3 regions of the Mesorhizobium shangrilense genome follow, and region 1 is predicted to be linked to each of the others. Evidence: riboswitches for the same ligand, from Rfam matches in the RefSeq annotation. Region 1 holds a riboswitch; each other region holds the start of a gene.

Evidence for each region. A riboswitch is a leader RNA that binds a small molecule or an ion and turns the genes downstream of it on or off. The one in region 1 is predicted to bind thiamine pyrophosphate.
Region 2: another riboswitch for thiamine pyrophosphate. It lies ahead of ABVQ20_RS02735 (YkoF family thiamine/hydroxymethylpyrimidine-binding protein); the one in region 1 lies ahead of thiC (phosphomethylpyrimidine synthase ThiC).
Region 3: another riboswitch for thiamine pyrophosphate. It lies ahead of thiB (thiamine ABC transporter substrate binding subunit); the one in region 1 lies ahead of thiC (phosphomethylpyrimidine synthase ThiC).

Annotation. Positions count from the first base shown of each region.
Region 1 is NZ_JBEWSZ010000001.1:4,091,876-4,096,149, reverse strand. Features, by position in the region: gene thiO (glycine oxidase ThiO) at 1-593, opposite strand, end outside; gene thiC (phosphomethylpyrimidine synthase ThiC) at 590-2,425, opposite strand; TPP riboswitch at 2,528-2,639, opposite strand; gene panD (aspartate 1-decarboxylase) at 2,745-3,197, opposite strand; partial or broken gene bioZ (3-oxopimeloyl-[acyl-carrier-protein] synthase BioZ) at 3,256-3,576, opposite strand; gene nadC (carboxylating nicotinate-nucleotide diphosphorylase) at 3,659-4,274, opposite strand, start outside.
Region 2 is NZ_JBEWSZ010000001.1:486,593-490,866, forward strand. Features, by position in the region: gene ABVQ20_RS02710 (glycosyltransferase family 39 protein) at 1-37, shown strand, start outside; gene ABVQ20_RS02715 (hypothetical protein) at 355-780, shown strand; gene ABVQ20_RS02720 (hypothetical protein) at 853-1,005, shown strand; gene msrA (peptide-methionine (S)-S-oxide reductase MsrA) at 1,219-1,737, shown strand; gene ABVQ20_RS02730 (DUF2127 domain-containing protein) at 1,845-2,324, opposite strand; TPP riboswitch at 2,491-2,604, shown strand; gene ABVQ20_RS02735 (YkoF family thiamine/hydroxymethylpyrimidine-binding protein) at 2,595-3,203, shown strand; gene ABVQ20_RS02740 (ABC transporter permease) at 3,285-4,064, shown strand; gene ABVQ20_RS02745 (ABC transporter ATP-binding protein) at 4,061-4,274, shown strand, end outside.
Region 3 is NZ_JBEWSZ010000012.1:19,120-23,393, reverse strand. Features, by position in the region: gene thiQ (thiamine ABC transporter ATP-binding protein) at 1-203, opposite strand, end outside; gene thiP (thiamine/thiamine pyrophosphate ABC transporter permease) at 200-1,819, opposite strand; gene thiB (thiamine ABC transporter substrate binding subunit) at 1,828-2,826, opposite strand; TPP riboswitch at 2,870-2,984, opposite strand; gene ABVQ20_RS37725 (thiamine diphosphokinase) at 3,071-3,715, shown strand; gene ABVQ20_RS37720 (ABC-F family ATP-binding cassette domain-containing protein) at 3,717-4,274, shown strand, end outside.

The DNA of each region.
Region 1 (4,274 bases):
GGCGTGCGCAGGATCAGCATCTCGCCGCGAACGCCGCGCAGCCTGTCATCGGCTGCTGCCATTCCGGTGCAGTCGATCTGACGATCGAAACCGGAACCATGCCGGGCCTCGCAGCCGAAGTGGAATTCGACACCCATGGCCGAGAGCTTGTCATGAAGTGCCGCGATCGCCTGGCGCGGGTCGAGATGAGCCTCATCGGGAAACAGCAATCCGCGCCGGAAGCGGCCGGCGAGGTCGGGCTCCAGGATCGCAATTTCGTCCTCATCGACACGCCGATGCCCCGACGTGCGACTGGCGAACCGGTCGAGCTCGCCGGCATCACGCGGCGCGGCCACGACCAGCGTTCCGGCCCGTGTCACCTGACCCGGCAGGGCCGCATCCCACCAGTCGGCGGCGTCGCGTCCGAGATCCAGCACCAGCTGTTCGGCACTTTCACGCTCGCACCATGGCGCCAGCATGCCGCCGGCGCACCATGACGCATTGCCACCGATGCCACGCCAGGTCTCGACGACGGTCACCGCCGCGCCGCGAGCTGCGAGCTCAAAGGCGGCAGTGAGGCCGGCGACGCCGGCCCCTTTTACGAGCGCCCTCATGACGATTCCGGCGCCTCTGGCATGAGCGGTACGCCGGTCTCGTCTACCGGCAAGTAGAGATCGCCGCCCTCGCGGTATTTCGTCGCCATCGCCGCCATGCCCTCTTTCTGTGCCTCGGCACGGATGTCGTGGGAGATACGCATGGAGCAGAATTTCGGCCCGCACATCGAGCAGAAATGGGCCACCTTGTGCGCCTCCTTGGGCAAGGTCTGGTCGTGGAAGGACCGCGCGGTTTCAGGATCGAGCGACAGGTTGAACTGGTCTTCCCAGCGGAACTCGAAGCGCGCACGGGAAAGGGCATCATCCCTGACTTTCGCTGCCGGATGGCCTTTCGCCAGATCGGCGGCATGGGCAGCGATCTTGTAGGTGATCACGCCAATCTTGACATCGTTGCGATCGGGAAGGCCGAGATGCTCCTTGGGCGTGACATAGCAGAGCATGGCGGTGCCGAACCAGCCGATCATCGCAGCGCCAATGCCTGAGGTGATGTGGTCGTAGCCCGGCGCGATGTCGGTCGTCAGCGGCCCAAGCGTATAGAACGGCGCCTCGCCGCAGACGGTGAGCTGCTTGTCCATGTTCTCCTTGATCTTGTGCATCGGCACGTGGCCGGGCCCCTCGATCATCACCTGGCAATCCTTGGCCCAGGCGATCTTCGTCAGCTCACCCAGCGTTTCCAACTCGGCGAATTGCGCCGCGTCGTTGGCATCGGCGATGGAGCCTGGACGAAGGCCGTCGCCGAGCGAGAAGGACACGTCATAGGCGCGGCAGATGTCGCAGATCTCGGCAAAGTGCTCGTAGAGGAAGCTTTCCCGGTGGTGGTGCAAGCACCATTTGGCCATGATCGACCCGCCGCGCGAGACGATGCCCGTGACCCGGTTCACGGTCAGCGGAATGTAGTGCAGCCGCACGCCGCCGTGGATGGTGAAATAGTCGACGCCTTGTTCGGCCTGTTCGATCAGCGTGTCGCGGTAGACCTCCCAGGTCAGGTCCTCGGCGACGCCGCCGACCTTTTCGAGCGCCTGGTAAAGCGGCACCGTACCGATCGGCACCGGTGAATTGCGCACGATCCAGTCGCGGATGTTGTGGATGTTGCGGCCGGTCGACAGGTCCATCACGGTATCGGCGCCCCAGCGGATCGCCCAGACCATTTTTTCGACCTCTTCGGCCATCGACGAGGTGACGGCGGAATTTCCGATATTGGCGTTGATCTTGACCAGGAAATTGCGGCCGATGATCATCGGTTCGCTCTCTGGGTGGTTGATGTTGGCGGGAATGATGGCCCGCCCGCGCGCCACCTCGTCGCGGACGAATTCGGGCGTGACGAAATCGGGAACAGCGGCGCCGAAGCTCTCACCGTCGCGCTGCAGCTTGCCGCGGGCGATCTCGCGGCCGAGGTTTTCGCGGATGGCGACGAACTCCATCTCGGGCGTGATGATGCCGGCGCGCGCGTAGGCGATCTGTGTCACCGCCTTGCCGGCCTTGGCCCTGAGCGGTCGGTCGCGGACCGGAAATTCCGGTGTCAGGCGCTCGCCCGCCGCGAATCCATTGTCTTCTGGCCGGACATGGCGGCCGTCATAGGCTTCGACATCGGCACGCGCGGTAATCCATTCATGGCGAAGCCGGGCAAGGCCTTTCTCGATGCTGGTTTCGACCGTCGGGTCGGTATAGGGGCCGGACGGATCGTAGACGGTGACGGGCGGTTCGCCCGCTGTCGGATGGACGGAGATTTCGCGCATCGGCACTTTGATGTGCGGGTGGATGGTACCGAGCTTGTGGATCTTCCGTGAGGCAGGCAGCGGTCCCGTTGAGACGGCTGGGGTGAGGGCATTCATCTTGAGGCTCCTTTGCTCATGCATTGGAGACCCAGTTCTGTGCCGGAAGGATGAGACGCTTTGGCTGCCCTGTTTGGAAACAGGACTTCGGGCGTGAACTCCCGCAAAGCGCTTGCACCGTCCCTACGCCAGTATGAACTGGATCAGGTTCAACGGGTCACTGCGCGCTCTAGCAGTATCTCAGCCCCTTGCCGGGACTCCCCTGGTGAATGCGCCGAATTGAACGGGCCGGCGCTATTTTGTCAAGCGCATTTGGCCGCGCCGGTGATCGGCAGCCAATCAAGTCGTGCTGAAAGGCTGACGAATGCGTTGGGGAAAGTCACGCCCCGGAGACCAGGGCAGGAATGGCCAAAGCTTCATTCGCCTCGTCAAGGATGGAGAAACTGTAGCGGCCATCTGCGTCAAGGTCGACGGAGTAGCTCAGGCGGTCGAGTATGTGGTTGTCCTGGTCGAACGTGACGATCCGCGGCTTCAGCGAGGTGATTTCAGCTTCGTCCAAATAGATGGAGTTGCAGACAATGATCTGGTCGTCTGGCTGGCAGGTGCGAGCGGCCGCGCCGTTGAGGATACAGCAGCGTGAGCCACGCTCGCCCAGAATGACATAGGTCGAAATCCGTGCACCGGAATTCTTGTTCCATATCTCCACGAATTCCATCGGCAGGATCCCTGCGGCTTCACAGTGGTCGGGGTCGAGCGTTATCGAGCCGTGGTAGTTGAGGTTCGCTTCGGTGACGTAGATGCCGTGCAACTTGCCGGCGACTAGTTTTCGCATTGGTCTGTTGTCCTATCCACCATTCATGATCAGTCCTGCGCGCGGCTGAGTCGCCCCGTTAAATTCCGACCACCAGCGCACCGCCGCTGAGACCGGCACCTGCCGCCGCCAGCAGCTCTTTCTGGTGGATCAGCGATAGGGAGAGTCGCGGCGGAAGAGTTGCCGTAGCCGGTGATCGTCTTGACGATTGCTTGATCCGCTATGCCAAGATTCCTCCCGACCACATCGAAAATACGGGCATTGGCCTGATGCGGCAGAACCGGCCAACATCCTGTGGTCGCACTCCTGCAGCGGCAAGCGCGCTTGTCGAGCAATCGGTCATCATCTCGACAGCCTTGGTGAACACCTCGCGACCGCCAGTCATCGTCATCCGGGTTTGCCCAGCTTTGCTGGGTCTTTGCTGTCTGATTGACGATGATCGGAAAGGACATTTTGACTCACTCCGTTCGTACTTCAGGCGATCATGAGCCCCGATAGTCGAGGCCGATATCCAGGATCGGCGCGCTGTGGGTCAGTCGACCGATGGAAATCAGGTCGACGCCGGTCGCGGCAATCGCTCGCGCCGTGTCGGATGTGATCCCGCCCGAAGCCTCGGTGATCGCGCGACCGCCAACGATTGCGACGGCGCGGCGGAGGTCGTCGAGGGACATGTTGTCGAGCAGGACAGCATCAGGAGCGAAGCCAAGTGCCTCCTCCAACTGAGCCAGTGTATCGATCTCGACTTCGATCTTGACCAGATGACCGGCACCGCTTCGTGCCCGCTCAAGCGCGGGACGAATGCCGCCGGCGATGGCGATGTGGTTGTCCTTGATCAGAACGGCATCGTCGAGGCCGAAGCGGTGATTGGATCCGCCACCGGCGCGTACTGCGTATTTCTCCAGCGCTCGCAATCCAGGCGTCGTCTTGCGGGTGCAGACGATCTTCGCGCCATGTCCGCGAACCGCGGCGACGATCGATGCCGTTGCTGTAGCGATTCCGCTCAGATGGCACAGGAAATTGAGTGCTGTCCGTTCGGCTGTGAGAATGGCCCGGGCCGGTCCAACCACGGATGCAATGACCTCTCCCCGCGTGACATTG
Region 2 (4,274 bases), 3.6 Mb from region 1:
GCCCGACCTGCCGATTGAGGCAAGCCAGGGAAGATGACGAGTCGCCTGGTTGACGGCGCGACCACCGCCCGTGCCCTCCGACGCAGCAGCTGATTTCCAGGCAACCGGGTATTCGTCCTGCGATCCAACCGGCCGTCACGCGGCAGGTTTTTGCATTCTCCGTGAACCATTCCGTCTCGATGCGCGACACATCATCGTAGACGGAAACACCTCATTGGAGAGTTCAGATGACTACCATACTGCGAAACGCACTTCTCGCCGCTGTCGCAATATCTTCGATGGCCGGGTCCGCCTTGGCCGACAGCCAGGCCGTCAAGACGGAATGCGACAAGACGATCACCAACGATTTGTGGAATGGCCGGTGTTGCGGCACCGGCGACGCGAACTGTTTGGGTGGCGAAAATCACGACCATGACAGAGGGGGCAATCGCGGCAACGGCCGTGGACGAGGCTGAAATTCATGGCACCCTGACCGCCGGCTGCCTGGCCGGCGGCTGTTTTGTATCCAAAGCCGGTGCTGGCGCGGGCTTCGAGGCCCAGCGAGGTCTGTTCGCTTGTCACGGAAGCCATGCAGGGGCATCAAGGTTGGGTGGCGAAAGCAACATATTATCCGAACCTCGATTTTCCATTTGGTTCGGCAGACAAATCAAATCTGGCATCAATCATTCGCATCTCTGTGATTGCCCTCTATACGGAAACGCCTTGATCGCGGATGGGTTCTTGCTGATGGTGGGCGAGGTTAAGCTTTCTTCGGAGATCAATCGGAAAGACCGGCCGTAACGGGCTCTTGTCGGGGACTGGAACGAAACCGCAGCTGTTCGTTGCGACAATCCGAGAAATCAGATGGGGTGGATGATGAGCGACATCCAAAAGATCGTATTGATGATCTTGGCGGCGCTGGTGGCGATTTCCCTGATCGTGTTTGCCAATGACCGACTGAGGCACAGGGCCGACTACGCCCAGCGGCCCGCGGCCGCCGATGATGCGTCCGGCGGATCAATGTAGCAATGTAGCAGAAGCCCGCTAGGCATCTCCTGCGGGTGCCATCATGGTACCTGTCTTCGCAGCCCGCCTCGGCTTCCGCCGGGGCGGGCTTTTCGCGTTTTGGCGTTGCGAAGCGATGGCCCCTCGCTTGCATGCTTCCACCTCCAGGTTTTGAACGACTGGACGAAGGCTGCAGCAATGCCCATTTATGGGGAAATCCAAAGGAGACGTGATATGGCGACTTCGACCGAACGCGCGGTTCTTGCCGGCGGCTGTTTCTGGGGCATGCAGGATTTGATACGACGCTACCCCGGCGTCATTTCCACCCGGGTCGGCTACAGCGGTGGTGATGTGCCCAATGCCACCTACCGCAACCACGGTACTCATGCCGAAGCCATCGAGATCATCTTCGATCCGAACCGGATCAGCTATCGCACGCTGCTGGAATCCTTCTTCCAGATCCACGATCCGACGACGCGCAATCGTCAAGGCAACGATGTCGGAATGAGCTATCGCTCGGCGATATACTACACCAGCGACGAGCAGAAGCGCGTTGCCGAGGACACGATTGCCGATGTCGACGCGTCGGGCCTGTGGCCGGGCAGGGTCGTCACCGAAGTCACGCCAGCTGGCGCCTTCTGGGAGGCGGAGCCGGAGCACCAGGATTATCTGGAGAAATATCCCAATGGCTATACCTGCCATTTCGCCAGACCGGGCTGGAAGCTGCCGGTTAGGGAGAAGGCGGTTTCGTAAGGTTCACTGGCCGAGAGGCTGCGTATTGTGCTTGCAACAATGAGGCCGTGGAGCGGGTGCTCCACGGCCTCATTCATTTTCCTCCGTCGATGACTACTTGGCGCGATCTACTGTGCGGCTGTGCCGTGTTTCTGGACAAGGCGGTATTCATGCCAGATCAGCACCATGACGATCAGATCGAACACGGTGAGTACGACGAGGCCGGCCGAGTGGGTGTAGCTGAAGCGGTAGACCTGGTAGGCGATGAACAGCGACAAGATGACGAGAGACGCCGGGTACGCCCACAGTTTGTTCCTGAGCAAACCTGCCACCAGGGCAATTTTCACCAGTCCGTGGCTTAGTAGATAGAACGCGTAGAAATGCTGCGTGCTGACCGAGAAATTGCTCGCCATGCTCATCAAGTGGCTGGCAATGAAATCATGGGGATCCTCGATCAGTTCTTCCTGTGTCAGCCTGTTGACCAGGGAAACGATAGTGCTTGTGCTGACGAGGGCAAGCACGAGGCCGCCGACGCACTCGACGAGCGCATGCGCGCCCTTGAGCAGCACGCTGATCTGGAAAATCTGGTGGATACGGTGTTCGTTCATAGGCTCCAGCCAGCGACTGATTGATCAATTTGAGGGTGCGGCTATTTCAACCGTAACGGGCGTTCATTCATCCAGTTCCTGCCGGCGCACGCGCTTTGATGCGACGTATTGCGCGCGATGCTCTGAAAAAACCACTTCCGCAATCGCTCGAATGGTGCTTTAAGGCGTCCATCCACAGGGGTGCTCCGTACGGTCGGGGCTGAGACGGGGGCGGCAAGCCCACAAACCCTAGAAGCTGATCTGGGTAATACCAGCGGAGCGAGGCGGGCTATGTTTTCAGGCGCACAGATTTCACTATATCCCATGACCGACGATTTCGTCGGTGTCATCCTTGGCGCATTAGGCGCTCTCGATCCCTACCGTGACAAGCTCAGGATCGAGACCGACGACATCTCGACTTTGCTGGTCGGGCCGCCCGAAGTGCTGTTTCCTGCCATGCGCGACTTGTTCGTGGCGGCGGCGGCCAGCGGCAAGCATTGCGTGCTTTCGGCGGCCATTTCGCGCGGCTGCCCCGGCGAGCCCGACGATCCGATCTGCCGTTCCGACGCCGTCGGCGGGCCGGTCGGACCACTCAGCCTGCGCAAGGATGCGGCCATCGCAGCGGTGCGGGAAGCGGATGTCACCGGCCAGCCGGTGGCGGTGCAGTTCTCGCTTTATGTGATGGGCACCGGCGACCACATGGACGAAATCTACGGCTGCATCGACTTCCTCAAGCAGTCGGGCGTCTTCGACCGTTCCAAGCATTTCTGCAGCAGATTGCGCGGCGACGCTGGTGCAGTGTTCTCGACGCTGAACGAGGCCTTCTGCCGGTTCGGACCGGGCGCCGGCCACGTAACCCTCGACGTCACGGTCTCTGCCAACAGCCCAACCGCCATCTGACGCCGCCAGCGCGCCGTTCGCTAGAGGTTTCGTGCCGTGCCCGGTTTACCAGATGCCCGTTCGCGCGGGTTCACATCAGCCATCGCCAAGGCCTTGCCGGCCGTCGTTTCGGTCGGTGCGCTGTTGGTGGCGTGGGAACTCTACGCCCGCTTCTCCGGCATCAAGCCGACGACGCTGCCGGCACCCTCGCGTGTCTTCGAACAGGCGCTGCTGAACCGAGATGCGCTGCTTGAAAACACCATTCCCACCGTCCGCGCCACGCTGCTTGGCTTTGCCTGTTCGCTGAGCACCGCTTTCGTTCTGTCAATGCTCATCGATTTCTATCGTCCGCTGCGACGGGCGCTGTTTCCGGTCTTCATCGTCAGCCAGACCTTGCCGCTGGTCGCCATCGCACCGCTGGTCGTGCTGTGGTTCGGCTTCGGCCTCGCGCCCAAGATCCTGCTGGTGGCGCTGGTCACCTTCTTTCCGATGCTGGTGGCCCTGGTGCAGGGCTATGAGGCGACCGAAATCGAGATCGGCCAGATGCTCAAGTCCATGGGGGCAGGGCGCTGGCGGATTTTTCTCTCGGCCCGGCTGCCCTCGGCGCTGCCCTATTTTTTCGCGGGCTTGAAGATCTCCATCACCTATGCGGTGGTCGGCGCGATCTTCGCCGAATATGCCGGCGCGGCGAAGGGGCTGGGCATCTACATGCTGTCGGCCAAGAACAATTTCCGCCCCGATCTGGTGCTGGCCGCGGTCGCGGTGAGCGCTGTGCTGACGCTGATCCTGTTCGGGCTGACGGCGCTCGTCCAGCGCCTCGCCATGCCCTGGGAGGGGGCAGGCGAGGAGCACAGGCAGCATGCCGGGGAGGGGGCGTCATGACCCGGCTCGAACTGCGCAACGTCAGCAAGCGCTTCGGCAACCTCGATGTGCTGGCCGATGTCTCGCTCAACGTGGCGGCCGGCGAATTCGTCTCGATCCTCGGCCCGTCCGGCGCCGGCAAATCGACGATCTTCCAGTTGCTGACCGGTGGGCTGAACGGCGCGAGCGGAGAGCTGCTGTTCGACGGTGCACCGCTTGATGACCATGGCC
Region 3 (4,274 bases), on a different contig from region 1:
CCGGAGCGCGGCATCTCGAAACCTGCGACCAGATTGAGCAGGGTCGATTTCCCCGAACCGCTCGGGCCCATGACGGCGGTGATCTTCGAGGCGGCAAAGCCGACATCGAAGACGAGCGGCGCATCGCCATAGCTGAACGAGACGTTCTCGAGCCGCACGGCGGTGCCGTCTTCGATCATCCCGTCTGCCTTGGCGAGCGTCATGATTTCCCTCCCCTCCCCAGCCGGTCCGCAGCCAGGACAAGCGCCAGGCAGACAACGCCCAGCAGCAGCGCCAGACCGGCAGCGTCCTCCGTCCGGTAGCTACCCATGCGCGCCAGGAGCAGATAGGGCAATGTCTGCACCGAATCGCTGCCGAACAACGCGATGACGCCGAGGTCGCCAAGCGACAGCGCCATGGCGAAGGCGAAGGCGGTCGCGAGCGGCCGCCGCAATGACGGCCAGTCGACCAGTATCAGCCTGTTCCAGCCTGAAATGCCGAGCTGTGCGCAAAGCCGTTCGTGGCGCTCGCTCGCCGCGTCATAGGCGGGGCGGACGGCGCGGATGGCGAAAGGCATCGCCATCACCGCGTTGACGGTGACGACCATGATCGGTGCGACGGCGAAGACGTCGCTGATAGTGCGCAGAGCCAGGAACCAGCCGGCGCCAATGACGATCGGCGGCACGACGAGCACGAAGCCGGCGCCAGTGTCGGCGGCGTGTTCGAGCAACGTCCTGGAGCCTGCGCCACGGCTCAGGGCCAGCGCCCAGCGCGCCATGACCAGCGCCAGCGACAGCATCACCGAGAGCAGCGCCGACAGGAAGGCGAGCACGGCACTGGTCAGCGTCGCCTGCCGCACCGCGCTCTCGCCGGCCAACCGGCCGAGATCGGCGCCAAGCCCGGCGATCACCGTCGCCACCATCGGCCCGGCGACGAACAGCAGAGCGAGAACGACCAGCAAGGCGTTGAGCCAGCTCTCTCCATTGCCCACCGATAGATAGCGGCGCGACGCCACCGGCAGATTGGCGTCGCCGGTTACATTGACGCCGAAGCGCGCCAGGACCAGCACCACGACAAAGGTCAGCGCGATCTGCAGCGCGGTCAGCGCCACGGCGCGCGCGGGATCGAAATCGAAGCGCAGTGCCTGATAGATCGCGACCTCCAGCGTCGTCGCGCGCGGACCGCCGCCCAGTGTCAGCACGATGGTGAAGGACGTTATGCAGAGCATGAAGACAAGCCCGGCGACGCCCGGAATGGCCGCGCGCAGCCTTGGCCACTCGATCAGCCGAAAAGCCGGCCCGGCGCCCATGCCGAGCTGGCTCGCCAGCCGCCACTGGTCGGCTGGCACCGTCTGCAGTGCCTCGAGAAACAGCCTGACGCAGAGCGGCAGGTTGAAGAAGACGTGCGCAACCAGGATGCCAGCCAGGCCATAGATGCCCGGCCAACTGCCATTGCCGATCACCGTGAACACATCCGCGAAATAGCCGGCGCGACCGTAGAGCGCCAGGATGCCGAGCGCGGCGACAATGGCCGGCAGCGCCAGCGGCACGGCAAAGAGCTGCAGGATAAAGCTTCGTCCGAAAAAGCGCGGATGCCGCGACAGGGCGCGGGCGACGAACAGCGCCGGCACGACCGAGAGCAGCGTCGACAGCACCGCTTGCCACAGGGTGAAGCGCACGACGCGAAAGAGATAGGGATCGAAGGCTGCCCAGGCGCCTGAAAGATCCTGGACGCCTTCAAGGAGCAGGCCAGCGATCGCGCCACCGATCAGCAGCGCGATTGCCCCGAGCGCGACGATGCCGGCGGTGACGCGTGAATCGGTCGAACGCACCGGCACCATTGCAAGGGCTACTTGCTCATCACCGCCAGCCATTCATCCACCCAGGCCTTGCGGTTGGCGGCGACCTCTTCAGGGCTGAACAGCAGCGTCTTGGTCGGCTTGACCAGTTTGTCGAAGGCCGGATTGAGCGGTGCATCGGTCTTGCCGGCGGGGAACATCCAGTTGGTCTCGGGAATGACATCCTGGAACTTCGGCCCGGTCATGAAAGCCATGAACTTTTCCGCCAGCGGGTTCTTCGCGCCGGTGGTGGTGATGCCGGCGACCTCGATCTGCAGGTATTCACCCTCCTCGAAGGACGCCGCCTGATAGCGTTCGGTCTTCTCGGCAACCATGTGATAGGCGGGCGACGTCGTGTAGGACAGCACCATCGGCGCCTCGCCCTTGGTGAACAGGCCATAGGCCTCGCTCCAGCCTGGCGTCACGGTCAGCACTTTCGACTTGAGCTTGGCCCAGGCTTCCGGTGCCTTGTCGCCATAGACCGATTTCACCCACAAGAGCAGGCCAAGGCCAGGCGTCGAGGTGCGCGGGTCCTGGATGACAATCTTGTCGTCGGCGCTGCCCTCGACCAATTCCTTCAGGCTCTTCGGCGGCGTCTTCAGCTTCTCGGTGTCATAGACGACGGCGAAATAGCCGTAGTCGAAGGGAACAAACGTATCATCGCTCCAGCCGCCGGGCACATTGAGGTCCGACACCGTGCCATGCGGCGCAAACAGGCCGGTGGCCTTGGCTTCGGCGGTGAGATTGGTGTCGAGGCCGAGCACGATGTCGGCCTTGGTCGAAGCGCCTTCCAGCTTGACGCGGTTGAGCAGTGCCACGCCGTCGGCGACCGAGACGAATTCGACATCGCAGCCGCATTCGGCCTCGAATTCCTTCTTCACGGCGGGACCAGGACCCCAGTCGGCGGTGAAGCTCTCATAGGTGTAGACCGTGAGTTTGTCCTTGGCGAAGGCCGGGCCGGATATGGCAACAACCATGGCTGAGACAACAGAGTATAAAAGCGTGCGCATCGGCGCCTCCTTCGTTCGAATTGAAAGGAATTGAGGCGTCGGACTGTCCGAAACGTCTAATCCCTCCGCCGGTACAAACCGGATCAGGTTCAGCGGGTTGGCGAGATTGCCTCTCAGCCGGTCCGCGAAGATCGCGTCCGGCACCCCGTTAGAGCGTTTCGACACATAGGCCCGGCCGATCAACCACGCAAGTGGGAGTTTGCCGCCTTCCGTTTCCCGTGCCGGGCTGGTAAGGGCGACGCACATGAGCACATTCACCATCCTGCTTGGCGGCGACCTCATCCGCACGCCACGGCTCGACCGCCAGGTCGAGGGTTCTCGCGGCATCGCCGCCGACGCCGGCATCGGCCATGCCCGGATGCTGGGTCTTGTCCCGGAACTGTGGGTGGGCGATTTCGATTCGGTACCAGCCAATCTGCCCGATGATCTCGCCGCCGTGCCGCGTCGGACTTTCCCTGCTGAGAAAGACAAGACCGATGGCGAACTGGCCATCGCCGCGGCGCTCGAACGTGGCGCGACCCGCCTCATCCTGGTTGGCGCTTTCGGCGGCAAGCGCGCCGACCACGCCTTCCTGCATCTGGCGCTCGGTCTGCGGCTGGCCCAGGCCGGGACAGAGGTGATCTTGACCAGCGGCGCGCAGGAAGGCATCCCCTTGCTGCCGGGGAAGGCCGGCTTCGACTACGCCGATGCGACACTTTTTTCCGTCCTTGGTTTCTCGGATCTCTCCGGCCTCACGGTCAAAGGCGCCAAATGGCCGCTGGATGATGTCGAGGTCGCATTCGGCTCCTCGCTGACCATTTCCAACGAGGTCAAGGGTCGGCTCGAAATCGCTCTGGGACGTGGTCGCGCACTGCTGCTCGCTCATCCCCATCCACTACCTGAAAGCTGATATGGCCCCGCCACTTCTCAATCTCGACGGCATAAAACTGACCTTTGGCGGTACGCCGCTGCTCGACGGCGCCGCATTGGCCGCTTCGGCCGGCGACAAGATCGCGCTCGTCGGCCGCAATGGCTCGGGCAAGTCGACGCTGCTGAAGATCGCGGCCGGCCTCATCGAGCCGCAGGACGGCGAAGTCTTCCGCCAACCTTCGGCGACGGTGCGCTATCTGCCGCAAATGCCTGACATGGATGGGTTCACGAACGTCCGTGCCTATGTCGAGGCAGGGTTGGGACCGGCGGATGATCCTTATCGCGCCATCTATCTGATGGAACATCTCGGCCTGTCCGGCGAGGAGCGACCGAACGACCTGTCCGGTGGCGAGGCAAGGCGCGCGGCACTTGCCCGCGTCATGGCGCCGGAGCCCGACATTCTGCTGCTCGATGAGCCGACTAACCATCTCGACCTGTCGGTGATCGAATGGCTGGAAGAGGAGTTGGTTCGCACTTCCTCGGCGCTCATCGTGATTTCGCACGACCGCCGCTTCCTTGAGCGCGTCTCGCGCGCAACC